One region of the Microbulbifer sp. ABE4_465 genome, then DNA from elsewhere that is predicted to be linked to it. Evidence: predicted binding sites of a transcription regulator. Region 1 holds the regulator's gene; each other region holds the start of a gene.
The links. Region 1 encodes LexA, which represses DNA repair genes until DNA is damaged. Its sites were predicted from a motif close to ACTGTNTNTANANACAGT; they were not measured.
Positions count from the first base shown of each region.

Region 2: the regulator LexA is predicted to act here: its motif matches at 5,613-5,630, upstream of recA (recombinase RecA).
Region 3: the regulator LexA is predicted to act here: its motif matches at 5,921-5,938, upstream of ruvC (crossover junction endodeoxyribonuclease RuvC).

Region 1 is NZ_JBSWXV010000001.1:434,021-443,681, reverse strand. Features, by position in the region: gene ACXAG1_RS01770 (mechanosensitive ion channel family protein) at 1-412, opposite strand, end outside; gene nagZ (beta-N-acetylhexosaminidase) at 480-1,493, opposite strand; gene ACXAG1_RS01760 (TetR/AcrR family transcriptional regulator) at 1,516-2,172, opposite strand; gene ACXAG1_RS01755 (DUF6763 family protein) at 2,389-2,721, shown strand; gene lexA (transcriptional repressor LexA) at 2,861-3,469, shown strand; gene ACXAG1_RS01745 (hypothetical protein) at 3,625-3,879, opposite strand; gene ACXAG1_RS01740 (hypothetical protein) at 3,925-4,491, opposite strand; gene topA (type I DNA topoisomerase) at 4,619-7,363, opposite strand; gene ACXAG1_RS01730 (hypothetical protein) at 7,621-8,145, opposite strand; gene ACXAG1_RS01725 (universal stress protein) at 8,395-8,838, shown strand; gene abc-f (ribosomal protection-like ABC-F family protein) at 8,904-9,661, opposite strand, start outside.
Region 2 is NZ_JBSWXV010000006.1:205,617-215,277, forward strand. Features, by position in the region: gene ACXAG1_RS12060 (metallophosphoesterase family protein) at 1-120, shown strand, start outside; gene ACXAG1_RS12065 (SLC13 family permease) at 175-1,545, shown strand; gene ACXAG1_RS12070 (prolyl oligopeptidase family serine peptidase) at 1,733-3,919, shown strand; gene ACXAG1_RS12075 (MaoC/PaaZ C-terminal domain-containing protein) at 4,040-4,975, shown strand; gene ACXAG1_RS12080 (CinA family protein) at 5,015-5,536, shown strand; gene recA (recombinase RecA) at 5,701-6,732, shown strand; gene ACXAG1_RS12090 (regulatory protein RecX) at 6,735-7,346, shown strand; gene glpK (glycerol kinase GlpK) at 7,468-8,946, shown strand; gene ACXAG1_RS12100 (Trm112 family protein) at 9,398-9,583, shown strand; gene ACXAG1_RS12105 (histidine triad nucleotide-binding protein) at 9,618-9,661, shown strand, end outside.
Region 3 is NZ_JBSWXV010000003.1:103,256-112,916, reverse strand. Features, by position in the region: gene tolB (Tol-Pal system beta propeller repeat protein TolB) at 1-785, opposite strand, end outside; gene tolA (cell envelope integrity protein TolA) at 785-1,531, opposite strand; gene tolR (protein TolR) at 1,551-1,982, opposite strand; gene tolQ (protein TolQ) at 2,018-2,710, opposite strand; gene ybgC (tol-pal system-associated acyl-CoA thioesterase) at 2,707-3,120, opposite strand; gene ruvB (Holliday junction branch migration DNA helicase RuvB) at 3,286-4,305, opposite strand; gene ruvA (Holliday junction branch migration protein RuvA) at 4,331-4,942, opposite strand; gene ruvC (crossover junction endodeoxyribonuclease RuvC) at 5,378-5,908, opposite strand; gene ACXAG1_RS07445 (YebC/PmpR family DNA-binding transcriptional regulator) at 6,061-6,804, opposite strand; gene aspS (aspartate--tRNA ligase) at 6,941-8,719, opposite strand; gene ACXAG1_RS07435 (FmdB family zinc ribbon protein) at 8,789-9,046, opposite strand; gene ACXAG1_RS07430 (HU family DNA-binding protein) at 9,338-9,661, shown strand, end outside.

The DNA.
Region 1 (9,661 bases):
TGTCGACGGGCTTACGCGCGTAGCGCGGATCTGCGAGATTCTGCTCAACCTCTTTCGCAAAACGCAGCGCAAACCAGGTAACCACCACGACAAAGCCTATCGCTCTGGGTTTGCCATCCAGCCAGAGCAGGAGTTCTGCCCCGGTCGCGTCACCGGCACGGGCAGCGGCAAACGATAGCCCCAGCAACCAGACCAGGATTGACGCGGGCGGGTTGATCGAATTGACCAGCGCATCATCCCAGGGGTTGACGGTTCGCTCCGCGCGCTCGCGCAGCCGGTTAACAAACAGTCCCAGAACCCAGGACGCAGTAGCCGTGATTAATACGACGACAAATATTTCGGCAATCCAGAAACGATCATCCCCCACCAGAGAGCGCAAAAACGCTGTAACTGACTCCACAAACAACTCCATTAGTTACTGAAATTTATTGCTGTACAAACAAACGTGCGCACCATTTTTAACAAATAAGGCACGGTATTTACATCCAGGAGGCCAGCCACTGCCGGGTTTTCTGCCAGCGCTCACTCTTTTCCAGTGCCCCCCAGGATTGAATTTCCCCGCGGCCGCGCATCCGCTCCAGGCGCTTGCTGGACGCAGGATCCGGTGTAAACCCTTCCAAAGCCTCCAGCACCTCAATGGCACCTGCACGATTATTACAGACCACGCCCATATCGCACCCTGCCGCCATGGCAGCGTGAATACGTTCCCGGTAGCCGCCTGCAGCGCCCGCGCCCTCCATGGTCAAATCGTCACTGAAAATAACGCCATCAAATTTGAGGCGCTTGCGCAGAATCTCCTGCAGCCAGAACCGGGAAAAACCCACCGGATTTTCATCCACCTGAGCAAAACGAATATGCGCCGGCATCACGGCCTCCAGCTCACCGGCCGCAATACTCTCGCTAAATGGTATGCAATCGGAAGACAGCACCTCCTCCAGGGGGCGCTGATCCACGGGCAACTCTTCATGACTGTCTTCGAGCACCTGCCCATGCCCCGGGAAGTGCTTGCCGGTCGTGGCCATGCCCGCGTCGTGCATACCCGCCATAAACGGGCGCGCCTTCTCGGCAAGCTTCAGTGGATCCCGGGCAAAGCTGCGATCGCCGACAATACGGCAGAAGTCGTCGTCCGCATCCAGCACTGGCGCGAAACTGAAGTCGATGCCAACCGCCAGCAACTCCGCGGCCAGCAACCAGCCCACATCTTCCAGTTGCTGTTTATCGGCCCGGGCACTAAGCGCCTGCATTGAGGGAATTCGGGTGAAAGAATCGCGAAAGCGCTGCACCCGGCCCCCTTCCTGATCTACCGCCAGCAGGATTTCAGGACGAAGGGCGCGAATCTCTGCAATCAGTGCCTCCAGCTGTGGCCGGCTTTCGAAATTCCGCGCAAAGAAAATCAGTCCGCCCACTTGGGGATGACGCAGCAGCGTGCGCTCTTCCTCGGTGAGGGTGTGCCCTTCGACATCAATCATTACCGGGCCAATCGGGGTAGACATCCGCATGAACTCCACATTGAATTTAATCGACGTCGCCGGCGTTGTTTCCCGGCATGGGCGCAGTGAGCATGGCTACGGCCGCGGGCGCCAGGCGCGCCAGGGTCTCCTCGAGACTGCTCTGGGCGCCAAAATCTTCCCGAAGGATAGCTTCAATGGCGTCAAAGCTCGAAAGAGAAAAGACCGTAGCGCCAAGCATGAAGTAGAGACGCCAGTAGAAGGTCACCGGGTCAACGTGCGGCAGAGCCGCCGCCAACTGCCCCGCAAAGCGCCGGTAGCTGTCACCGTAGCGGGATACGATAAAACGCCGCAAGTGCCCCTGGGACTGGGTATACGCCAGACCGAGCAATCGCATAAAGCGTTTCGGGTCGCGCCCCTGACTGGCCAGACCGGCCAGCGCCACCCGGTACAGGCTTTGCAGCAGATCATCCAGTTGCAGTGGCTCACCAGCCCCCGCCCTGCGCGCAAGCTCCTGATCGAGAATGGCCGTAAAAGGTGTAAGGAACCGCTCGAAAACAGCCTGAATCAGTTCTTTTTTAGAACCGAAATGGTAGTTCACCGCTGCCAGGTTCACCCCGGCGGTACTGGTGATGGTACGCAGGGAGGTCTCGGTAAAGCCCCGCTCCGCGAACAGGACTTCAGCGGCGTCCAGAATACGATGGACTGTGTCTGACTGACTCATGCCGATTTCACACCAATTCAAACCAACAATTTAAACGCTTGTTTTACCGCGAGACTAGCACAGTCCGCCGACGATGAAACCTGCGCAAGCCATTCTCCACCCCGCGGGAGTACCAAGCTTGCGTCCACCACATTAGAACGAGTGTACAAGTTCTGAAAGCGCCGGGATGGAACTGAAGGCGAAGACAACAAAGCAGTAAAAGAGGAGGAGCACGCCATGGCACGAATCGCTCCGGAAATTGGCAGTTGGTTTGAAAATTTTGATACTGGCGACCTGTTTGAAGTGGTTGCGGTTGACCATCCCGCCCGCACGATCGAAATTCAGTATGTGGACGGCAGCCTGGACGAAATCGAGTTCCAGAACTGGCCGTCGCTACCAGTGATTGGCGCCGCCGCTCCGGAAGACGCCAATGCAGGTTATGGCACCTTTGCCGACGAAATGCAGGATGAGGAAGACGCAGGCTACCGCAGCCCGATCTTTTCTCCCGCGCAAAGCGCCATTGACCGGCTTGAAGGAGATTCGTTTCCGGGTACTGACGAGGGCTACTGACGGATCGCTCCGGCCAGTGCCCGCCGTCATCGTGCTGCGAGTCAACCGCAACCCCGCAATCGGGCAATGATTGCGCGCCCCTGAAATCTGTATATAATCACAGCAACTGTATATAAATACAGACAACAGGAAGGCGCCCATGACAAACCTCACTGCACGCCAGGCTCAGGTACTGGAACTGATCAAATCCTATCTGGATGATACGGGCTACCCGCCCACCCGAGCCGAAATTGCCCAGGAGCTGGGCTTCCGCTCACCCAATGCCGCGGAAGAACATCTGAAAGCCTTGGCCCGCAAAGGCGCGATTGAAATGGTCGCTGGCGCTTCCCGCGGTATTCGAATTCCCGACTACAACAGTGGTTTACCCATTGTTGGCCGCGTTGCCGCCGGCAACCCGATTCTGGCGGAAGAAAATATCGAAGAGTACTGCGAAATTCCCGCGGAATTTTTTCACCCACCCGCGGACTACCTGTTGCGCGTACACGGCATGAGCATGAAAGATGCGGGTATTCTCGACGGCGATTTACTGGCCGTGCAGCGCACTGACAATATTCGCAATGGGCAGATCGTTGTTGCGCGCATCGAGGACGAAGTCACCGTGAAGCGCTTCAAACGTCGCGGCAATCAGGCCACCGTGCAGCTGCTGCCGGAGAATCAGGACTTTGATGTGATCGAAGTGGACATGCGGGACCGCAGCTTTGCCATTGAAGGTTTGGCGGTGGGCGTGATTCGGCAGAACCCGATTTGACAATGGCGGTTCGGAGCGACAAGCCCGCAGGTTTTCTGGATCCCGGCCTTCGCCGGGATGACAAGTCGCCAAACATCCCGTGTCTCGCACTTCGAACATAAAAAAACAGGGCTTTTGCCCTGTTTTTTTATGTCTGCGAATTAACCACAGAATGTTCAGTGAATCGTGTGCTCGGCCAGATCCACCTCTTCTTCCTCAAACGGCTCCGGCTCCATCTCGTTGATGTCCTGTACCGCTTCGATCCCCGCCTCCAGCATGGCACGGGCCACCGCCACCTTGTGCTCGCGCAGGAAATGCTGGCTCTCGTCCGAGAAATGAATACGCACCAGCGGTTCTCCCTTGTGACCAGCGCGTCGCAACGCTACATCACCATTGGACAACTCGATGATTTCGTAAGTCTCGGTAGACATTCACTTCTCCACAAACCGCGTAATTTGGAGCCAGTGTACCACACCCTACCACTCCTGACTGTGGGCCCTCTGGCGCTGGATCAGCTCGAAAAGGGACTGGTACCACTGCTGCACCCGCTCACGGGTGAGAGGCTGGTCAGGGGCCTCGGCCGCGCTATCCAGTTGGCGTACCGGGATGATGGACTGGACGGTGGCAGCAGGTTTGGAGGGCGCCGCCTGCGCAGCAGAACCGGTAGAGCCAGAGCTTACTGAACCAGAGGCGCTCAGTACCCACAATTTACGCCAGGCTGCGAAGAGCCCCGCAAACCAGCTATCGGGGTTTTCTGCGAGACTGACCAGCTCATTGGCTTCACCACTGAATTTGCCACGCTGGGACACCAGGGACGCCAGCGCCTGCGCTGTTTCCGGCTCAGCACCGGCCGCAAAACCCAACTGCATCTGATGCCCCTGCTCCGCCAGAAACGCACGGTAACCACGCCACAACTGCAGCACCGCCGCTTCCAGCAGGGAGGACTCCAGCAACGGCGTATTGCCCGCTTCCGCGCTGGATTGCAGCAGCAGCTGGGCCTTACGCAGCGCCGAAGCGACGGTACCGGTATAGGGATTACTCAAACTGCATACCTCTGGGATTCTGGATCCCGGCCTTCGCCGGGATGACGGATAGGTCTGGATCCCGTTACCGGATCAAGTCCGGCACAGGCTCTTCGCCGGGATGACGGGTCGGCAGGTCTCCGACCAATTACTTGGCCGGGGATTTTTTTGGAGCAGCCTTTTTCTTGGCTGGCGCCTTCTTGGCAGCCGCTTTTTTGGCCGGGGCCTTTTTCGCGGCAGCTTTTTTCTTCGCCGGAGCCTTTTTAGCCGGCGCTTCTACCTGCCACTTGCCATCGCGATAGAACGCCTTCCAACCGGTCGCCTTGCCCTCTTCCTCACTCTGGACATACTGCTCCTGAGTTTTACGGCTGAAGCGCACAACCGTATCACGGCCCTCGTTGTCCTCGGTGGGAGCAGAGAACAGGAAGCTGTACTTGGGATCGATTTCGTCCTTGTGCGGCAGCAGCTCCTTGATCAGGGGTGCGCGGGTTTCGCGATTTTTCGGGAACTGACTGGCAGCCAAAAACAGACCGGAGGCGCCGTCGCGGAGAATATAGGTATCATCCACTTTCTCGCAGGCCAGCTCCGGCATGGGTACCGGATCCATTTTGGGCGGTGCCGGCTGGCCACTCTTCAGCAGCTTGCGGGTGTTCTTGCAGGTTTCGCTGGTACAACCAAAGTACTTGCCGAAACGGCCGGACTTTAACTGCATATCCGCGCCACACTTGTCGCACTCGATGACCGGGCCATCGTAGCCCTTGATCTTGAAGGTGCCCTTCTCTACCTCGAAGCCACTACAGTCCGGGTTATTACCGCAGATATGCAACTTGCGCTGCTCATCCACCAGGTAGTTATCCATGGCGGTGCCGCATTTCGGGCAGCGGCGCTTGTCTCGCAGCTGGCGAGTTTCCGCATCTTCGTCTTTTTCCGCATCTACCGCTTCTTCACCGGACACCAGATTCATGGTGTTGGTGCAGCGCTCCTTGGGCGGCAGTGCATAACCGGAACAGCCGAGGAACACACCGGTGGAGCCGGTGCGGATCTGCATATGCCTGCCGCAGGTACCGCACTCGATATCCGTATCCGTCGGCGCATTGCGACGCATACCGCCTTCTTTATCCTGTGCCACCTCGAGACGCTTGCTGAAGTCGGAATAGAATTCGTTCAACAGGTCTTTCCAGCCCTTTTTACCTTCCGCCACGGTATCCAGAGATTCCTCGAGGCTCGCGGTAAAACCGTAATCCATCAGGTCGGTGAAGCTTTCGCTCAGGCGGTCGGTAACGATATCGCCCATTTTTTCCGCGTAAAAACGGCGGTTCTCCAGGCGCACGTAGCCGCGATCCTGAATGGTGGAGATGATCGATGCATAGGTGGAAGGACGGCCGATACCGCGTTTTTCCAGCTCTTTTACCAGTGCCGCTTCACTGAAGCGCGCCGGTGGCTTGGTGAAATGCTGTTTCGGATCCAGCTGTTTCAGGTTCAGTTTTTCACCGACCTTGATGTCCGGCAACACCAGATCTTCGTCTTTCTTGCTCTGCACCGGCGCGACTTTCAGGAAGCCGTCAAAGCGGATTACGCGGCCGCGGGTACGCAGTTCGAAGTCACCGGCGGTAACCACAACAGACGTAGAAGTGAACTGGGCCGGCGTCATCTGACAGGCCACAAACTGCTGCCAGATCAGGGTGTACAGACGCTCGGCATCGCGCTCCATACCGGACAGCATATTCGGTTTTACCCGCACATCGGAAGGTCGAATCGCTTCGTGCGCTTCCTGAGCGCCCTCTTTGCTGCTGTAGCGGTTGGGGTTTTCCGGCAGGTATTTATCGCCGTAATTCTCACCAATAAATTCGCGCACAGAAGATACGGCTTCGGCGCTCAGATTGGTGGAATCGGTACGCATATAGGTGATGTAACCCGCTTCATACAAGCGCTGGGCCATCATCATGGTTTTTTTCACGCTGAAGCTGAGGCGATTGCTCGCGGCCTGCTGCAACGTGGAGGTAATATAAGGTGCGCTGGGCTTGGAGCTGGTGGGCTTGTCGTCCCGGGCGCTCACGGTGAAGTCGCTGGACTGCAGCGCCTTCAGCGCCGCCATGGCCTGTTCTTCGTTGGTGGGCTTGAAGGCCTCACCGGCCTGCTTTTTCACTTCCAGGCGCAGGGCGTCTGACTTGGCCGTTTGCGTATCGGCAAACAGGGTCCAGTATTCTTCCGGAATAAACGCGCGGATTTCCCGCTCGCGCTCTACTACCAGCTTTACCGCAACAGATTGCACGCGGCCGGCGGAAAGACCGCGGGCAACTTTCTCCCACAACAACGGGGAAACCATGTAGCCCACGATGCGGTCGAGGAAACGGCGCGCCTGCTGCGCGTTGACCCGGTCGATATCCAGGGGGCCCGGATCCTGGAACGCCTCCTGAATGGCGGATTTGGTAATTTCGTTAAACACCACGCGGCGGTAGCGCTGCTCGTCGCCACCAATGGCTTCCCGCAAGTGCCAGGCAATCGCCTCTCCCTCGCGGTCCAAGTCCGTCGCGAGGTAAACGTGGTCGGCGTTGGCGGCCAACTTGCGCAGCTCGTCCACCACCTTTTCTTTACCTGGCAGAATCTCGTAGTGCGCTTCCCAGTTGTGATCCGGGTCGATACCCATGCGCTTGATTAGCTGCTCACGGCTTTTCTTGCGCTTGTAGACCTCTTTGTCTTCGGGCGACAGCTTGCGGGTTTCTGCGGCCCGGCGCGCACGCTCTTTGGGATCCACGGCCTGTTTCGCCGATGCACCGGTAGGAAGATCTCGGATATGACCAATACTGGACTTCACCACGAAGTCCTTTCCGAGATACTTGTTGATCGTTTTCGCCTTCGCCGGTGACTCGACGATGACCAGTGATTTACCCATAAGCTTTTGATTTTTAATAGAAAATTTACTACTCACACACACCGCACCCGATTCGGTTTCGGCAATGCGCTGCGCGAATATATATGCTCCGCCCCCAGTGTGGTCAAGCAAATCGGCGAAATCAGAGTCAAATTGGTTACCAATTCCTGCCTGTTACCAGCGCCTGTGACCGGAGATTCCAGGGATCGTTCAATCGGTTAAAACAGTAGCCCAGATCTGCCACGGGGCCAGTTTTACCACGTGTGACACACGCCCTTTCAGGCCTTTCCGGCCTCACCGCGGGAAGGCTCGCGTATTGCTTCTTCTATTACTGGCCGCTGTGCCGCCAGTGCTTCCTGAATCTTTGCAAACCCGCTCTCACCACTGCGCTCGCGCCACTGCACGCCGAGGCCACTGTCATTCGCAAATATGGCGGTGGCATCGCTTGGCAATGCGGCGATCAGTTCTTTCAGCGCTGATTGTGCCGCCTCAACAGCCGCGCGCCCCTTGCGCCAGTCCCACTGGCCGCTGAAATGCATCTCGTGTGACATACGCTGTAATTCCACCCCCCACCCGGTATGTAACCGGCGCGGGTTACGCCACTGCGAGAAGTAAGTCGCTGCAGTGCCCTGCCCCAGCGCCTCGGGCAGGGGTTGCATCTGCACTTTCAGGCCCGCACTGGCAGCCTTCTGACGCAAATCCGCAAGCATGCGATCGCGACTGCTGGGCTTCAGCCACATTACCGGGCCGATCACCAGGACAACGGCAAATATGACGACAACAATAGGCACCCAACTGGCCATGATGGTTTTCCTGTCAGAATCGAGAGCGAACAATTTACGCGATATCGCATCCCCCCAAACGGGCGCGACACCAATTTTAGGCGCGCATTTTTCTCCGCAACGGGGCGGTTGTGTCAAGCCTGTTTTTTTAAAGTAGACTGAATGAAGCCATCGACGGCCGGATATTTTTCATCCGATTGCCGCTGGTTCATGCATGACTTATACGAAATTCCAACTAAGCGAAATACCAACGGAGATTGAGGAGAGCCCATGTCAGGCTATAAGAACATTCTGGTTGGACTGGATCTATCGGTAGAATCTTCCCAGGTACTAGCGCGCGCAAGTGAAATCGCGGCCTGCTCGGGTGCGCAGATGAGTCTTGCGCATATCATCGAACCGCTGACCTTTGCTTACGGCGGGGATATTCCAATGGACTTGTCCGAAGTGCAGGAGCAGCTTCAAAACCAGGCCAAGGAACAACTGCGCAAAGCGTCGCAGGGCCTGAATATTCCGGCAGATCGTCAATACGTAGTGCTTGGGCAACCGGCAACGGAAATCCACCGCCTTGCGGAAGAAAGTGGCTGCGACCTGATTGTGATTGGCAGCCACGGACGTCACGGCCTGGCCCTCCTGCTCGGGTCTACCGCCAACGGCGTGTTGCACGGTGCCGGCTGCGATGTATTGGCAGTCCGGGTTCACCCACCGAGTGAATAATCGAGCGGACAGGCTCCAGGGCGGGTACTGACGTACCCACCCCAGAAAGGTGGACCATTAAAGGGTTACATGCTATCCAGCTCTGCCCATCGCTCAAATGCCTCTTCCAGCGCCGTCTGCAAGTCCGTCATTACTTGTAGTCGCGCCTGCACCATTCCACTGTCTTGCTGGTAGAAATCCGGAGCGCCGATCTCCGCCTCCATCGCGGCAATCTCGTTTTCCAGTTTTTCGATTTGCGCCGGTAACGCATCCAGCTCTCGCTGTAGCTTGTAACTGAGCTTTTTCGCCTTTGCGGCCGGTTTACTGTCTGCCGCGGGGGGCGCATCCTTGGGTACCCGATCTTGCTCCGCGGATTGCTTGCGCGCCTTCAACTGCTCTTCTGCACTGAGAAATTTGCCACCCTGGCGGACAAAATCTTCGTAGCCACCGACATATTCCCGAACCATGCCCTCGCCCTCAAAAGCAAGGCAGCTCTCTACCACGTTGTCGAGAAATGCCCGGTCGTGGCTCACCAGCAACACAGTACCGGGGAAGTCCAGCAGCAGCTGCTCCAAAAGCTCCAGGGTTTCCACATCCAGGTCATTGGTCGGCTCATCGAGCACCAGAATATTTGCGGGCTGACTGAACAGCTTGGCCAATAACGCACGATTGCGCTCTCCACCACTCAGTGCGCCCACCTTGGTGCGCGCCTTGACACCGGTAAACAGAAAATCGGCGAGGTAGCCCATAACATGCTTGCTGCTACCACCAACCTGAATGTTCTCGCGGCCCTCGGCGATATTGTCGACGACGCTGAGATCCGGATTCAGCACATCACGGCGCT
Region 2 (9,661 bases), on a different contig from region 1:
TTTGGTGTACCGAAGGTCGACTGGCAGGTGCCAGGCCTGGTACTCCGCAAGCGTGTGCTTGCAGATTGCGCGGACGCGAGTATGTCTGAGTCGGAGCCAGTAGCTGCGGAAGCCGGTTGATCGCCGGCTGGCAATTTCCGGGTACGAAAAATAAGACAAGAAATGAGAATCGCCATGTCGAGAACGCTGTTTATCCTCTTGGGACCGCTACTGTCGGCAGGTTTTTACCTGCTACTTTCCTCGCTGGGGATGGCGTATTTACCTGCGGTTACGGCGGCCATCACGCTGCTGACTGTGATCTGGTGGGTGACGGAAGCGCTCCCGATCCCCGCTACCTCCATAGTGCCATTCGTGTTGCTGCCGCTATTCGGCGTGGCAGACCATAAACTGGTGGCATCCTCGTTCGGCAGTCATGTGATTCTTTTGCTGATGGGCGCGTTTATGTTGTCCAAGGCACTGGAGAAAAGTGGCGCCCATGAGCGATTGGCCCTGTATATGTTGCGTGTTGTGGGTATTTCCAGCGGGCGTCGACTCGTGCTGGGCTTTATGCTTGCGGCGGGGCTGCTCAGTATGTGGATCTCGAATACCGCCACCACACTGATGATGTTGCCCATCGCCCTCGCCATTCTTTCTCGTGCGGATAATCATCGCCTTACCGTCGCGCTTATCCTGGGAATCGCCTACGCGGCGAGCCTCGGCGGAGTTGGCAGTCCTCTTGGGACGCCACCGAATGTCATCTTTATGGGGATCTATGAAGAGGTCACCGGCCGTGAATTCAGCTTTGCCAGCTGGATGAAAATAGGTTTGCCGGTGGTTTTGATCACTCTCCCATTAATGGCTTTGTGGTTAACCCGCGGGATTGAACTGCACAAATCTCTGGAGACACCAAAAGTAGGGGACTGGCGCCCTGAAGAAGTGCGCACTCTTGCGGTATTTGGTGTAGCGATTCTGTTCTGGGTAACCCGCAACGAACCGTTCGGGGGCTGGAGTGAACTGTTGGGTGTGCCCGATGCGGGCGACAGTACCGTGGCGCTGGCGGCGGTGGTATTGATGTTTCTGGTACCCAACGGCAAAGGGGGCCGGCTGTTGGACTGGCAGACAGCGGAAAGTATCCCCTGGGGCATGCTGCTGCTGTTTGCCGGCGGTATTGCCATCGCCAAGGGCTTTGCTGCATCGGGACTTAGCGACATGATGGGGCAGGGGCTAACCTTCCTGACTGCCATGCCGCTGTGGTTGATGCTTGTTCTGCTGTGCCTGTCGGTGACATTCCTGACCGAAATTACCAGTAATACCGCCACGGCGACGTTGCTTATGCCAATTCTCGCGGTGGTTGCCACAAGTGCCGGCTTCGATCCGATGGTGTTGATGATCCCCGCAGCCATGTGTGCCAGTTGTGCGTTTATGTTACCGGTGGCCACCGCCCCCAATGCGATTGCCTATGGCACTGGCAAAATTCGCATCCAGGAAATGGTACGGGAAGGGGCCATGCTCAGTGTGCTGGCCTCCCTGATTATTGCCGGGGTGTGCTGGTTGATGCTGACTTAGGAAATATCGCAGACAATTAATCTTTAAGCTTGGCTTTTTCCGGGTTTTAATTCTTCATTGGGGTGAATTTCTTGCCGAATATGTGGGCTGTGGGCCGGTGGATTCAATACCTTGATCTGCTGGCGCGAATTGGGTTTCCTAGACGGCTTACCTATGTTCCTGTTAACGACCGGAAGGAGTCCCGAACGTGAAAAAAATAACTATCCTGGCGGTGGCCGGTGTACTGGCGGCCTGCGCGGGGGAATCCCCGGATGCGAGTAAAAAAGAGACGTCCATGAGTGAAGTTGAGACTGCGAGTGCGGCTTCTACCGTCGCATCTGCACTGTCCTATCCGCAGACCCGCAAGGATGACGTGGTGGATACCTATTTCGGTACTCAGGTGGTGGATCCCTACCGCTGGCTGGAAGATGACCGCAGTGAAGAGACTGAAAACTGGGTCAAGGCGCAGAACAAAGTCACCTTCGGCTACCTGGATCAGATTTCTTACCGCGATAGCCTGAAGCAGCGCCTGGAAGCGCTGTGGAACTACGAGAAAGTGGGTTCCCCATTCACTGAGGGTGACTACACCTACTTCTATCGCAACGATGGCCTGCAAAATCAGTACGTGGTGTGGCGCAAGAAGGGCGATGGCGAAGCGGAAATCTTCCTCGATCCGAATACTTTCAGTGAAGACGGAACCACGTCACTGTCGACCCTGAAATTCTCCAAAGACGGCTCCATCGCGGCGTATTCCGTATCCGAAGGCGGCAGCGACTGGCGCAAAATCTACATCATCGATGCGGAGTCCAAGAAGGTGCTCGAAGAGCCGCTGGTGGACGTGAAGTTCTCCGGTATTTCCTGGAAAGGCAACGAAGGTTTCTACTACTCCAGCTACGACAAGCCGGAAGGCAGCGAACTGTCGGCGAAAACCGACCAGCACAAGCTGTACTACCACAAACTCGGCCAGCCTCAGTCCAAGGACGCTCTGGTATTTGGTGGTAGCGAGGAAGAGAAGCGCCGCTACGTTTCCGGTTATGTCACTGAAGATGACCGCTTCCTGGTGATTTCCGGGGCGACGTCAACCTCAGGCAATGACCTGTTTATCCAGGATCTGTCCAAGGCCGATGCGCCGCTGGTGCCGGTGCTGACCGATTTCGATTCCGATACCTACGTGCTCGATAACCAGGGCAGCAAACTGTTCCTGGTCACCAACCGCGAAGCGCCCAACAAGAAGATCGTCACCGTCGATGCGGCAGATCCGGCTCCGGCAAACTGGCAGGACTTTATCGGTGAAACCGAAAACGTACTGACCGCCTCAACCGGTGGTGGTTATCTGTTCGCAGAATACATGGTGGACGCCCTGTCCAAGGTGTATCAGTACGATTACAACGGCAAGCAGGTACGTGAAATTGCCTTGCCGGGTCCCGGTAGCGCCTCTTCCCTGGGCGGCAAGTACGAAGACGAGACCCTCTACTACTCCTTCACCAACTACAAAACCCCGTCCACCATTTTCGCGTTCGACGTGAAGAAGGGGGAGTCCAGTGTGTACCGCGAGTCCGGTGCACAGTTTGACCCGGCGGGCTACGAGTCCAGGCAGGTGTTCTACACCTCCAAGGATGGCACCAAGGTGCCGATGATGATTACCCACAAGAAAGGCCTGAAGCTCGACGGCAAGAACCCGACCATCCTGTATGGCTACGGCGGTTTCAATATCAGCCTGACCCCGTCGTTCAGCATCGCTAATGCGGTGTGGCTGGAACTGGGTGGCGTCTACGCGGTGCCCAACCTGCGCGGTGGCGGTGAATACGGCAAACGCTGGCACGACGCCGGTACCAAGCTGCAGAAGCAGAATGTATTCGATGACTTTATCGCGGCGGGCGAATACCTGATTGAGCAGGGCTACACTTCCAGCGACTATCTGGCGATTCGTGGTGGCTCCAACGGCGGCCTGCTGGTTGGCGCAGTAATGACCCAGCGCCCGGACCTGGTGAAAGTGGCACTGCCTGCGGTGGGCGTGATGGACATGCTGCGTTACCACACCTTCACCGCTGGTGCCGGCTGGGCCTACGACTACGGCACTGCGGAGCAGAGTGAAGAAATGTTCCAGTACCTGAAAGGCTATTCGCCGGTACACAACGTGCAGGCCGATACCAGCTATCCTGCGACTCTGGTGACGACGGCGGATCACGATGACCGCGTTGTACCGGCACACTCGTTCAAGTTTGCCGCAGAATTGCAGAGCAAGCAGGCGGGTGCTGCGCCTACACTGATTCGGATCGAAACCAACGCAGGCCACGGTGCCGGAACCCCGGTTTCCAAGACCATCGAACAGTACGCGGATATTTTCGGCTTTACCCTGTTCAATATGGGGGTCACCGAACTGCCGGAAAGTTGATCCTGCAACCTTCTGTCATCGTTTCGGCATGAATCGGGGGCAAGATAATGGCTTGACAGGATGATATGACTGATTGGTCTATCGCTCTGTCGCGAGGTATCATTTGGAGCCAATAGATTTATGCCGAGACTTAACGCTGTGCCCAAGGCAACCGACCGGTCTTCACCCCTGCAGATTGAGCTGAGCGCCTGCCCGGCCATACTTCCTCTGTATTTCCGCGCTTTGACGGCTCGCAAAAAGGGGGCTTCGGCCGCCCAGGGGCCAGCAGTTCTGGCCAGTGTCAGCCTGCGCGGGCAGAGAGTCGATGCCGAGCGTGTGCGCGCCTATCGCGAGGTATGTGGCTTTAACGCTGGTAGCCAGCTGCCGGCCACTTATCCGTTTGTTCTGGCTATGCCACTGCATCTGAAATTACTGGTTTCCGATGCATTTCACTTCCCCATTCTCGGTCTGGTCCACCTGCGTAACCAGATAACCCAACACCGCCCTGTCGAATCCTGCGAAGCGCTGGATATTCGCTGTGATCTGCTGTCACCGGTGGCGGTCAAACGCGGTTATGAGTTCGCGCTGGTTACCCGGGTCAGTGTCGCGGGCGACCTTGTGTGGGAGTGCGAAAGCGTGATGTTGAGCCGTGCGCGTCACGGCGGTAAAGACAAGCCCCTGCAGTCCGGGTTTGCTGCCTTCCCGGGAGTCATGCCCGATATGGCGGCTGGCAGTGCAGAGGCGTGGGCTATTCCGGAGGCTGCTGGCCGCAGCTACGCGCGGGTATCCGGTGACTGGAATCCCATTCACCTGTTCGCGTCTTCGGCGCGGCTGTTTGGCTTTTCCAGTGCCATTGTGCATGGTATGTGGACCAAAGCAGCCTGCCTTGCCTCGTTGGAGAAAGGCGCGGGGCTGCCGCAGCAGTTCCGGTTGAGTGTGGAGTACAAACGCCCGGTACTTCTGCCTTCGTCCGTGCGCTTCCAGTGTGTCACCGGGGAGCTGGCAACCGGTTTCCGGGTTGCGGACGACAGCGGTAAAACCCAGTATCTGAATGGTCTGCTCGAGCCGTTGCGGTAGGGCTGGCAGAAGTGTGTCTGTGAGGCGGAACAGAAGTTTATGGCGAATAGCGACACGGATCCGCGAATGGCGTTAGCGGCAGAACTCGGCGAAGAGCTGGTCCGGCTTGGCTGGAAAGTGACCACTGCCGAGTCCTGCACTGGTGGCGCCATTGCCGCAGCGATAACTTCCGTTGCCGGTTCGTCGGTCTGGTTTGATGGCGCAGTTGTATCCTATGCAGACCGAATCAAGCGCAGCTTTCTCGGCGTCGATCAGCGAGACCTTGATACCGCCGGCGCGGTCAGCGAGCCGGTGGTTCGGCAGATGGCGGTGGGGGCACTCAATCGCCTGGATGCCAATCTGGCCGTGGCGGTGAGCGGTATCGCTGGTCCGGATGGCGGCAGTGAAGATAAGCCGGTAGGTACTGTGTGGATTGCCTGGGCACACGGGGAGGGGCAGGAACCTCTGTCCGTCGAGGCCCGGCAAATGCACTTCACCGGCAACCGCGCTGCCATTCAGTTGCAAACCGTAGACGAAGCCCTGCAGGGCTTGCTGGCCATTACCCGCAGTCACCCAGCCTGACCCTCATTCCCGTTTGTCCGGTACTGCTGTGCCAGGTTTTCTATCCTGGCCCGTCGAATACCCGCCATTCCCGATTACTGGTTGCTTATACAGTAATTTTTCTCTAAGCTCCCTTTCCATAGCAGTCATTACTCACCAAATTTCAGGTACATATGGGAAAGGTCATGGATTCCAACAAAGACAAGGCTTTACAGGCAGCGCTCTCTCAGATCGAGCGCCAGTTCGGCAAGGGCACCGTCATGCGTATGGGAGACAAGGAGCGGCAACGCATCCCGGCGATCTCCACCGGCTCTCTTGGTCTGGACGTGGCACTGGGTATTGGCGGCCTGCCGCGCGGTCGTATTGTCGAGATCTACGGTCCTGAATCCTCTGGTAAAACGACCCTGACCCTGCAGGTGATCGCCGAAGCCCAGCGCAAAGGTGGCACCTGTGCCTTCGTGGATGCGGAGCACGCACTGGACCCGATCTACGCCGAGAAGCTGGGCGTGAACGTAGACGAGCTGATCGTTTCCCAGCCGGATACCGGTGAGCAGGCCCTGGAAGTGGCGGATATGCTGGTGCGCTCCGGTGCCGTAGATGTACTGGTGGTCGACTCCGTAGCGGCGCTGACGCCGCGCGCGGAAATTGAAGGCGAAATGGGCGATTCCCACGTAGGCCTGCAGGCCCGCCTGATGTCCCAGGCCCTGCGCAAGCTGACCGGTAACATCAAAAACACCAACACCCTGTGCGTGTTCATCAACCAGATTCGTATGAAGATCGGTGTGATGTTCGGCTCCCCGGAAACCACCACCGGCGGTAACGCGCTCAAGTTCTACTCTTCTGTGCGCCTCGACATCCGTCGTATCGGTTCCGTGAAGGAAGGCGATGAGGTGGTGGGTAACGAGACCCGGGTCAAGGTCGTGAAGAACAAGGTGGCACCGCCGTTCAAGCAGACCGAGTTCCAGATCATGTACGGGCAGGGCATCAACCTGTTGGGCGAGATTATCGATTACGGCGTGAAAATGGGCCTGGTCGACAAGGCCGGCGCCTGGTACAGCTACAAGGGTGACAAGATCGGCCAGGGCAAGGCCAATGCGGTGAAGTTCCTCAAAGAGAACGAAGATATCCGCAACGAGATCGAATCCGGGCTGCGCGCCCAGTTGCTCGGTGACGTGACTCCGGCTCCGGCCGAAGAAGTGGAAGCTGCGGAAGACTGATCTTGTCTTTCTTTCGCAATCCCAATGGCGACGGGGGCAGTGCAGACTGCGACTTCCCGTCGCCAGACTTCTCCTCAGGCCCCTCTTCAGACGCCTCGCCCTCATCGCCTGCCCCTCAGCCCCATAAAACACCTGCCGATGCTTTCCAGGCGCTGTTCAATCACGCGCTGGATCTACTTGCCCGCCGCGAGCACTCCTGCGAAGAGCTGCGCCAGAAGCTCGCGCGAAAGCACCCCGATGCAGATTTTGACGGCGTGCTGCAGCGGCTGCAGGAGCTGAACTACCAGTGTGACCGGCGTTTTGCCGAGACCTTCTGCCGCTCCCGGGTAAACCGTGGGCAGGGGCCGCTGCGAATCCGGCAGGAATTGCAGATCCGTGGAATTCGCGGGGTGCTGGCCCTGGAGGCGATGGACAAGCTGCAGGAGGAAATGGACTGGTTCGAGCTTGCCCTGGAGCAATTGCAGCGCAAGTTTCGCCGCCCCGTCGACGACTCGCTGCCGCGGGAGCAATTGTTGAAGGAGCGCGCGCGGCGCCAGCGGTATCTGGCCTACCGCGGTTTCTATGGCGATGCGATCCAGTACGCCATTGAAGAGCTGAACCGGCCGCAAGACTGAGTCGACTTGTCGCGTCGTATATACTGGCACTAGTTCAGCCGGAGTCCACTAGGCCTAGTGGGGCTGTTGTTTTGTGAATAACCATCCATAAACAGAACGACCCCGGATCTGGCGCGCTTTCATGATTCTCTCCATCGACCAGGGTACTACCGGTACCACCGCCTTTATCTTCGATACCAATGGCAAGCTGCGCGGCCGCAGTTATTCGGAATTTTCCCAGTATTACCCCGAGCCCGGTTGGGTACAGCACGATGCCAGTGAGATCTGGCAGGTGACCCTGAAGGTGTGCGCGGCGGCGATGCAGCGGGCGGGCATTGAGGCGTCCGAGCTGAGTGCGCTGGGGATTACCAATCAGCGCGAGACTACAGTGCTGTGGGATCGAGCGACCGGCGAGCCAGTGCATCCCGCCATCGTTTGGCAGTGCCGGCGCTCGGCCGGAATCTGCAATGAATTGCGCAGGGCAGGGGCCGAGCCCATGGTGCGCGCCAAAACCGGTCTGTTGCTGGATGCCTATTTCTCCGCCAGCAAGCTGCGCTGGATCTTTCGCGAGTCGCCGGAGCTACATCGCCGAGCCGAGGCCGGGGATCTCTGTTTCGGCACCATCGACAGTTGGCTGATCTGGTGCTTCACCGGTGGACGCCAGCACCTCACTGATCATACCAACGCCAGCCGAACCCTGCTGTACGACCTGGATCGCCACCAGTGGGACAGCGAGTTACTGGAACTGTTCGATTGCCCCGCTTCCATACTGCCGGAAATCCGCCCGTCCGCCGGTGACTTTGGCACTACCGATCCCACCGCTTTCTTCGGTGCCCGGGTGCCCATCGCTGGGGTCGCGGGCGATCAGCAGGCGGCGCTATACGGGCAGGGCTGTTTTGCGCCGGGTAGTATGAAAAATACCTACGGCACCGGCTGTTTTATGTTGGCCAGTGCCGGCAAGCGCCGCCCGCTGGTGCCGGATGGCATGCTCACCACCATTGCCTGTGGTGCAGACGGTCAGCCGCAATTTGCGATTGAAGGGTCGGTATTCAATGCCGGTGCGGCGGTACAGTGGTTGCGGGATGACCTGGGGGTTATTCAGCAGGCGGCAGATTCTGAGCAGCTGGCCCAGTCCATCCCGCACACCCGAGGTGTGTATATGGTGCCCGCCTTCAGCGGTTTGGGGGCGCCACACTGGGATGCCGATGCCCGCGGTGCCATGTTCGGTCTCACCCGGGGTGCAGGGCGGGCAGAGATTGTCCGCGCCACGCTCGAAGCCATTGCCTTTCAGAGTCACGAGTTGGCAGAGCTGATGGCCCAGGCCCTGGGGGTCGAGTTGCAGTGCCTGCGAGTGGATGGCGGCGCCAGCGCGAATAATTTCCTGATGCAGTTCCAGGCGGATATTTCCAACCTGCGTGTGGAGCGGCCCCGGCAGATAGAATCGACCGCCGTTGGCGCCGCCTTGCTCGCGGGTGTCGGTGCCGGCCTGTGGGAGAGCGATGCGCTTCCCGAGTGCCTGCAGGACATCGAGCAGGACTTTCTGCCACAGATGTCCGCCCAGACTCGCCAGTCTCATCTCGATGGCTGGCGCAAGGCGGTATCCGCCTGCCGCAGCTTCTAGCTATCCCGTTGCCAGGCGCCTAGGGAAACTCTGATCAAGTCCGTAATGCCTCAGCGTGACCTGAAGGCAGTAGCTGTTAGGCGCAGCTCGCAGTGAATGGCTGGCCCTTTACAAGAGCTGCAACGCAGCAGATGCTGTCTTCAGGTCGCGCCCTACGGGGCTTTCAGAGCGATTCATACTCTGCGTTGTGACTTCTTGAAAGGTCTAGACATTCCTGCGAAGCCACGCCTTGATTGTGAATCGCTCTGAAAGCCTGAGGCATCACGGACTTGATCAGAGGTTCCCTAGCCCTTCCTGCCCGCGGTCAAACCAGTGGCCGCGGAATTCTCCCGTCATTCGTGAAAAGCCCGAAAAAGCGTTGTACCATACGCGGTCATTTTTGCCCGCCAAGCCCCGGGGCATCCCGTTTTCAGGGCGGCGGGCGTCATCTGAGTGAAACACCGAGATCGACATGGACAAGAAATTACTGAGTTTACTGGTCTGCCCAGTCAGCAAGGCCCCTCTCGAGTATCACGAAGAGGCGCAGGAGCTGGTGTGTAAGGCCAGCGGTTTGGCGTATCCGGTACGCGACGGCATCCCGGTGATGCTGGAGTCTGAAGCGCGCCAGCTGACCGTGGACGAAAAGCTGGACAAGTAATCGTTAGCGGTATTTGTGGGCATTGGGGAAAGGCATGGAAGAAGTCAGTGTATTCAGCCGCATTATTGCCGGGGAAAT
Region 3 (9,661 bases), on a different contig from region 1:
AGCACCATGGCCAGCTTGGAACCATCTGGGGACCAGGTCGGAGAACTGTTCAGCCCCTTGAAGTTGGTCAGCTGCTGACGAGCACCGGTGCGAATGTTCTCACGGAAGATCGCCGGACGGCCTGTCTCGAAAGACACATAAGCCACTTCCTGGCCGGTAGGCGACCAGCTCGGTGACATCACCGGCGCACTGAAACGACGAATCTGACGCGCGCGGGCACCGTCGATATCCGACAGCATCAGCGCATAGCTGGGCTGACCACCGCGCTGGGTTTCCTGCACGTACACCATCTGGGTGCCGAAAGCTCCGCGAATTCCGGTGATCGCTTCAAAGATCTCATCGGCGGCGCGATGGGCGATGTCCCGCAGCTGTTCGGCGCCACCAGTAACCTGCTTGGTAAACATTTTGCGCTGACCAAAGATGTTCACCAGATCAAAGCTCAGCAGGTAACCGTTGGCCTGAGGCTGCATACGGCCGGTGACCACATATTCGGTGCCCAGCATCCGCCAATCGCGGAAGCTGACCTCCTCCGGGGTCTTCGGGAAAGACAGCATATCCTCCCTGGGAACCGGGGCGATCAGGCCGCTGCGACGCAGGTCGGCGGAGATGATGGAAGACACATCTTCCGGCAGTACTCCGCTGCCGGCCCAATCAAATGGCACGACCGCCACCGGGGTGGGGTTGTCATTGCCATCATCAATTTCCACCACCAGCTGGGCGTGGGCGGAAACCGCCAGCACGCAGCCAAGCAAAGTGGCAAAGAGAAGAGAGACTGTTTTTTTCATCATTGGCGCAGGCCTTCGACTCTGAATATCAGTTTGGTGGTTCTAATCTGGCGCTCGAACAGTGACGGCTCCTCTCGCGCCACCTTTTCCACTTCAGGGAAAACTTCTACCTTCTTGACCGCGGTCAGCACGGATCTATCCACTGCCGCATTGCCACTACCTTTAGTAATGGTAGAGGCCACGACACGGCCGGTGGGCACGAAGTTGATCTGCACCTCGACAACCATGCCATTGCGGGCGCTGGGTGGGCGGCTCCACACCTGCACAATACGCTGGCGGATCGCCTGGGCAACCGACATAACTGCGGCGGAATCGTCACTGGCATCCTGAAGCGCTTCTTCGTCCTCAAGCGCGTCTTCAAACGCGCTCTTGCGCTCCTGCTTCAACTGCTCTTTGCGCTCGGCCTCTTTACGCTCTTTTTCCTTGCGTGCCTCTTCGGCTTTGCGCTTTTTCTCGGCCTCTTCTTTTTTCTTGCGCTCGGCAGCAGCCTTGCGTTTCTTTTCGGCCTCCGCCTTGCGCTGACGCTCGAGCTCCTGCTGGCGACGCTTCTCGCGCAGGTCGACCTTGGGCGGCGCCTTGGGCTTATCGGACTTGGACTCCAGCTGCACCAGCTTGGCCTGCACAAACTTTGGCATCGGCTTCAGCTCGCGCTTGTGTTCCGCCTCCCAGCCAAAGGTCAACACCGCGACCAACAACGCGTGCAGTGCAACACTGATAACAATGGCCGGACCATAGGAGCGGTTCATACTTGCTTATGGCTCCAGATCATTCCGACGGTGGCTCGGTGACCAGCCCCACACTGGGGGCGCCGGCCTGCTGAAGGTGCGTCATGGCGCCCACGATCAGGCCGTACTTGGCGTCGGTATCACCCCACACCAGTACTGGCGTCTTGGGCTTCTGGCGCAAGACTTTCGCCACGGTATCCTTGATCTCTTTCAGCGGCTTGGCCACTTTTTCTTCGTCACCAAGATTCAGATAGTAGGTGCCATCGGCCTTCACCGACACGATCAGCGGCTCATCATCGGTATCGTCTATGGGCGCCGATGGCGCGTCCGGAAGATCCACTTTTACGCCCTGCATCAGCAGGGGTGCGGTCACCATAAATACGATCAGCAGCACCAGCATCACATCGATGTACGGCACCACGTTGATCTCGGAGACCAGCTTGCGCTTCGGGGCTTTGCGAAAATTGCTCATGATTCAGCTCTTTGCACAGCGTTGCGGTCAGCGCCTTAGCCGGCGGCATGCACTTTGCGGTGCAGGATGGAGGAGAACTCTTCGGCAAAGGTCTCGTAGCTGGACAGCAGCCATTCCGCCTTGGCGGAGTAACGGTTGTACGCCATTACCGCGGGAATCGCGGCAAACAGACCCATGGCGGTTGCCACCAGGGCCTCGGAAATACCGGGCGCAACAGTGGCGATGGTGGCCTGATGCATGGTGGCGAGGCCGCGGAAGGAATTCATGATCCCCCACACGGTGCCGAACAGGCCGATATAAGGGCTGACGGAGCCGACTGTGGCGAGGAACGGCAGATTCATTTCCACCTTTTCCTGCTCACGGGACATGGCCACGCGCATGGCACGCTCGGTGCCCTCCATGACTGCCGCCGGGCTGCTCTTGCCCTGCTGGCGCAGGCGGGTGAATTCGGTAAAGCCCGCGCGGAACAGGGATTCCACGCCGTCGATCCTGCCCCTTTCGGCCGCGGCGTTTCCATCGCGGAACAGCTGATTCAGGTCGGAACCGGACCAGAACTTGCGCTCGAAGTTGATCATGGACTTGCGTGCGCGGGACAGGTAGGTGCCGCGCTGGATAATCATGACCCAGGATATGACCGAGGCCAGTAGCAGCATCAGCATAACCAGTTGCACCAGCAGACTGGCGCTGGAAATCAGGCCCCACAGGGAAAGTTGTTCACCGGCATTCATGAATGTTGACTCGCTGCCTTCAATGCTTGATGGATGGATTCGGGGAGCGCGCAGGGTTTGCGGCTTGCGTCGTCCACGCAGGCCACTTTGACCACGCCCTCACAAATAATTTCATTACCGCGCCAGATTTTCTGCTCAAAGGTGACGCCGGCACGACCAACTTTACCGACCTCGGCGCTGGCTCTGAGTTCGTCGTCGAGTATTGCAGACCGGCGGTACTGAACCTCCGCTGAATGCACCACGAGCAACAAACCCTGCTGCGGCATCGCGGGTTTATCATAGCCGAGCGCACGGACCAATTCTGTGCGCGCGCGCTCCATATACTTTAAATAATTGACGTAATAAACAATTCCGCCAGCGTCCGTATCCTCGATATAGACGCGAATGGGAATATTGAAGGGTTCTGACACGCACCGTCCTTAACTCGCCGACCGCGAACTGACTTTTTCTTGTTGATAGCGGTTTGGGTCACGTCGGGAGGATTTCAACCGCAGTTGAAGCCCTCTACCAGCGCTAACAGGACATGCTACAGCAACTAGACCGCTTCGTCAGGTGTGGTCAATGACAATTGCGCGTCAGCTTCGGTCCGGCTTGGGAATGCCGAAATGCTCGTAGGCCAGCGCAGTCACCACCCGTCCGCGGGGGGTGCGGGTCAGGTAGCCCTGCTGGATCAGGTAGGGCTCCAGCACGTCCTCGATGGTATCGCGTTCCTCGCTGACTGCCGCCGCCAGGCTGTCGACCCCCACCGGACCGCCGTCAAACTTCTCGATCATGGTGAGCAGCATGCGGCGGTCGAGCTGATCGAAGCCACGGACATCCACATTCAGCATATTCAGCGCCAGGTCCGCGGTTTCCGCACACACATGACCGTCGCTTTTCACTTCGGCGTAATCCCGCACCCGGCGCAGCAGGCGGTTGGCGATACGCGGGGTACCGCGGGCGCGGCGCGCCACTTCGTGGGCACCGCCCTCATCCATCGCCACGCCCATCAATCCGGCGGAGCGGGCGACAATACTGGTGAGATCTTCCACCGAATAAAATTCGAGGCGCTGCACAATACCGAAGCGATCCCGCAGCGGCGAGGTCAGCAACCCGGCACGCGTGGTAGCGCCCACCAGGGTAAATGGCGGCAGATCCAGCTTGATGGAACGCGCGGCCGGCCCTTCCCCGATCATGATGTCCAGCTGATAGTCTTCCATCGCGGGGTACAGCACCTCTTCCACGTGGGGGCTGAGGCGGTGAATCTCGTCGATAAACAGCACATCCCCGGGCTCGAGGTTGGTCATGATGGCGGCGAGATCGCCGGCCTTCTCCAGCACCGGGCCGGAAGTGGTCTTGATTGCCACACCCATTTCCGCAGCGATGATGTTCGCGAGGGTGGTTTTGCCAAGGCCCGGGGGGCCGAATACCAGGGTGTGGTCGAGCGCTTCTTTGCGCAGCTTGGCAGCCTGGATAAAGATTTCCATCTGCTCGCGCACCACCGGCTGACCCACGTAGTCGGACAGGGTTTTGGGGCGCACGGCGCGGTCGTACTGCTCTTCCTGGCCAGTTGGACCCTGGGGTTCGGGGGCGATCAGGCGGTCGGCTTCAATCACGGGGAATTCTCAAATGGATACGGTATCAGGCCGGAGCCATGCTTTTCAGTGCCAGGCGGATAAGAGTGGCGCTGTCGGCTTCGGGCTGCTCTTTGGCGGCGCGGGCAACCATTTTGGTGGCGTCGGTGGGCTTGTAGCCCAGGGCAGCGAGGGCGCTTTCGGCCTCGCCACTTTGATCGACTTTGGGTTCGGCGTTGGTGGACATCAGCGGGATATCGCCGAGGTCGCCGGTCTGCGGGGTGAGTTTGCCGCGCAGTTCGATAATCAGACGCTCGGCGGTTTTCTTGCCCACGCCGGGTACCTTCACCAATGCGCTCACATTGTCATCCGCCACACAACGGGCCAGTGCGGCGCCGTCGAGGCCGGACAGGATGGCCAGGGCCATTTTGGGGCCGACGCCGTTGACCTTGATCAGGGTACGGAACAGCTGACGATCGGTTTCGCGGATAAAACCAAACAGCTGTTGGGAGGTTTCCGATACCGCCAGATGGGTATGCAACTGCACACTACCGCCCAGCTGGGGCAGTTCAAAGATGGTGGTCATGGGGGCCAGCACTTCGTAGCCCACACCCTGCACGTCTACCAGTAATTGCGGGGGCTGCACGGCGGCCAGTTTGCCGGTGAGTCTTCCGATCATGTTGTTCTCTTTTTCCTCCGAACCTTTAAGTCCGGTGGTCCGTATTTTTCTAGTTCAGTGGCGCCGCTACTGCCGGTAAAGGTTTGCCAGACACGCCGTAAACCCATCCATGGGGGCTCTTCCGCGAGGTCCCTCTCGCAGAAGGTCTGGCAAACCTTTATCGGCAGCAGCGCCTTAAATTTTTACCAATGCTGTTTATCCCACCACGAGGTACACCCGGTGATTGCCAAGCAAGCAGCGCTACAGGGCTAAGGCTTCGATACCGGGGACACCTTCGCGGGACCGTCTGCGGCCTGGATGGCCGCAGCCGAGCCCCCAGGGATGGGTTTACGGGGGGGCGCCTAGCCCGTGTCCCGCGAAGGTGTCACCGGTAGCGGAGCCGCCACAGAACCTTTAGACAGCAAGCCCCACAACCACCCGAAACCCGAGCGCCAACTAAGTAACACTGAGCCGGCCACGCCGAAACCGAGTGCGACTCCCCGCCGAGGTTTGAATCAGCGTCTGCATGGTATGCATATGACACAAGGCAACGGCCAAAGCATCCGCCGCATCCTCTTGCGGAGAAGCGGGCAGTTTGAGCAGGGTTTTGACCATATGCTGCACCTGCAGCTTGTCGGCGCCACCATTACCTACCACCGCCTGCTTCACCTTGCGCGCTTCGTACTCAGACACAGGCAGATCCGCATGGGTGGCGGCGACGATGGCGGCGCCTCTTGCCTGACCCAGCTTTAACGCGGAGCCGGCGCTTTTCGACATAAATACGTTTTCGATGGCCATCTGCTGCGGCTGGTACTGCTGGGCAATCTGACTCACGGCGTCAAATATGAGCTTCAGGCGCTCCGGCAGTGGGCCGTCGGGGAGTTTGATCACACCGCTGGCGACGTAGCGGGCATTGGAGCGCTCGACGTCAATCAGGCCGTAACCGGTTTTGCGTGAGCCGGGGTCGATGCCCAGAATTCGGGTCACGGCAGGCTGCCCCCTGTACATTTATACAATTGTTGACGGGAAGTTTCCCAAGGTGAGGACTGGGCGTCAAGGCGGGAAGCAGATCTGCACGGTCAGTTACAAAAATGCCCCGCGATTGCGGGGCATTTTCGAAGCCGTGTAGCGGACAAGGATCAACCTAGTTCCGCCATCACTTCTTCGGGGATATCGGCGTTGGAGTAGACATTCTGCACATCGTCCAGGTCTTCCAGCATATCCACCAGCGCCATTACCTTTTCCGCCCCGTCTTTATCCATGGGGACGGTGGTGGATGGGATCATGGCGATTTCGGCATTGTCCGGCTTGAAGCCCGCTTCGGTGAGCGCATCTTTTACCGACATGTAATCGGTGAACTCGGTGGTGACTTCGATGCTGCCGTCATCGTTGGTTTCGATATCTTCGGCGCCGGCTTCCAGAGCCGCTTCCATCAGCGCATCTTCATCAACGCCGGGTTCGAAATACATCTGGCCCTTGCGGGCGAACAGGTAGGCAACGGAGCCGTCGGTACCCAGGTTGCCACCGCGCTTGGTAAACGCGTGGCGGATTTCGGCTACGGTGCGATTGCGGTTGTCGGTGAGGCATTCCACCAGTACCGCTACACCACCAACGCCGTATCCTTCATAGGTAACCGCTTCGTAGTTTTCTCCATCGGCATTGCCGGCGCCGCGGGCGATGGCCTTGTCGATGGTGTCGCGCTTCATGTTCGCGCCGAGGGCTTTATCGATGGTGGCGCGCAGTGTGGGGTTGTCATCCGGGTTGGCACCGCCTTTCGCGGCTACGGTGAGCTCGCGAATGATCTTGGTGAAAACCTTACCCCGCTTGGCGTCCTGGGCGGCCTTGCGGTGTTTGATATTGGCCCATTTACTGTGTCCTGCCATCGATAAATCTCCGGTCTTTGTTCTATATCTAAATCTGGGTCTGGCGCACTCATGCTTTTCGTCTCCCCGACGCAGGCCGGGGTCCAGCTATCTGGATTCCGGCCTGCGCCGGAATGACGATTAGAAAATACTGCCTTTAACCTACCTGCTCTTCTTTCTGGCGCAGGCGGATACTCAGTTCGCGCAGCTGCTTGGCATCTACCGCTCCCGGGGCGTCGGTCATTACACAGGCCGCGCTCTGGGTTTTCGGGAAAGCAATGACGTCGCGGATGGAGTCGCTGTCGGTCATCAGCATCACCAGGCGGTCGAGGCCAAAGGCCAGGCCGCCGTGGGGCGGTGCGCCGTACTTCAATGCGTCCAGCAGGAAGCCAAACTTCTCGCGCTGCTCCTCGGCCTCGATGCCGAGGGCGCGGAATACGGTCTGCTGCATATCCTGGTTGTGGATACGGATGGAACCACCACCCAGCTCGGTGCCGTTCAGCACCATGTCGTAGGCGCGGGACAGGGCTTCCAGCGGATTTTCTTCCAGCTCTTCTGCGGAACAGGACGGCGCGGTGAACGGGTGGTGCAGTGCGGTAACGCTGCCGTCGTCGTTCTCTTCGAACATCGGGAAGTCCACCACCCACAGCGGCGCCCACTCGGACACGTACAGATCCAGGTCTTCACCCAGCTTGCAGCGCAGTGCGCCGAGCGCTTCGGAAACCACCTTGGCCTTGTCGGAACCAAAGAAGATCAGGTCGCCGTTCTCAGCCTGTACGCGGTCAAGAATGGCCGCACGCACGTCGGTGGGCAGGAATTTTACGATCGGGGACTGCAGGCCGCCTTCCAGGTCGGACTTGTCGTTGACCTTGATGTAGGCCAGGCCCTTGGCGCCGTAGATGGACACGTACTTGGTGTAGTCGTCGATCTGCTTGCGGGTCAGCTTGTCGTTGCCGCCGGGGACTTTCAGCGCGGTCACGCGACCTTTCGGGTCGTTGGCCGGGCCGGAAAACACCTTGAAGTCCACTTGTGTCATCAGGTCCTTGATATCCACCAGCTCCAGCGGGATGCGCAGGTCCGGCTTGTCGGAACCGAATTTCGCCATCGCCTCACTGAACGGCATGCGTGGGAATTCACCCAGCTCGACACCCTTCAGCTCTTTGAACAGCTTGCGAATCATGTCCTCGGTGATGGACATGATCGCGTTCTCATCGAGGAATGCAGTCTCAATGTCGATCTGGGTGAATTCCGGCTGACGGTCTGCGCGCAGGTCTTCGTCGCGGAAACACTTGGCGATCTGGTAGTAGCGATCGAAGCCGGACACCATCAGCAGCTGCTTGAACAGCTGCGGGGACTGAGGCAGCGCGAAGAACTTGCCAGCGTGGGTGCGGCTCGGCACCAGGTAATCACGGGCGCCTTCCGGGGTAGCGCGGGTCAGGATCGGGGTTTCGATATCCAGGAAACCTTCGCCGTCCAGGTAGTTGCGGATGGCGTTGGTGATCTGGGAGCGGAAACGCAGGTTGCGCTGCATTTCGGTGCGGCGCAGGTCCAGGTAGCGGTACTTCAGACGCACGTCTTCGCCGACGGCGGTGTGCTCGTCCAGCTGGAAGGGCGGGGTTTCCGCGCTGTTGAGAATTTCCAGCTGCAGGCCGTAAACCTCGATTTCACCGGTGACCATGTTCGGGTTTACCGCTTCCGGGGCGCGGGCGCGCACACGGCCGGTAACCTTCAGGACATATTCACTGCGCACGCGATCGGCGAGTTCAAAGTGCTCTGCGGCATCCGGATCAAAGACCACCTGGGCAATACCATCGCGGTCGCGCAGGTCGATAAAGATCACCCCACCGTGATCGCGGCGGCGGTCTACCCAGCCACACAGGGTTACTTCGCGGTCAATATCGGCGGATCGCAGGGCGCCACAGTAGTCGGTGCGCATGGAGTCTTATTCCCTTAGTAGTATCGTCTTTGTTCAGCTTTCTTAGCTTCAGGTGCTCAGCTTTGCAGCTTAGCTGGCTTTCGCTTCCGAGCCACCGGATTTGCCGGCGGGCTTGGCAGTATCACCGGCAAGATTCTTCTTACTGCCGGTTTTGAAGTCGGTTTCATACCAACCGCCACCCTTGAGGCGGAATCCGGCGGCACTGATTTTTTTGCTCAATTCCGCCTGGTTGCACGCGGGGCAGTCGGTCAGCGGAGCGTCGCTCATACGCTGCAGGGCTTCCATCTGGTGCCCACAGGCCTTGCATTGGTATTCGTAAATAGGCATGGCTAATACCCGGAATATAAAGGGGCGCAGATTATACATGAGCACTTGCGAGGGAAGAAGGAGCCTGTTCACTGGAGCAACCCGGTGCTCGCAGGTAGCCTCAGGCCAGCGTTTCACGGGCCATTTTTCGGCCAAAACCCTAAAAAAAAGCACTTTTTTTCTGATTTAAGCCCGTGCGCGCGGAAAAAAACTGGATATACTTCAGCTCAGTACTTGGGTACGCCACTGGGCAAACCTTGATGTACGCCCACTTTCACTGGAAAAAACACTTACATAAGGAAGGAAGCTAACATGGCCGCAAAGAAGAAAGTCGCAGCTAAGAAAGCCCCCGCCAAGAAGACTGCAGCCAAAAAGGCTCCAGCCAAGAAAGCAGCAGCCAAGGCCGCTCCGGCCAAGAAAGTGACTGCAATCAAAGAGAAGTACACCAAAACCCAGATCCTGAACCAGATCGCCGAGAAGACCGAACTGTCCCGCAAACAGGTTCAGTCTGTCCTGGACGAGCTGACCGATGTGATCGAAGGTCACGTGAAGAAGCGCGGCGTGGGCGAATTCGCCCTGCCGGGCCTGCTGAAGATCACCACCGTGAAGAAGCCGGCCAAAAAAGCCCGCAAAGGC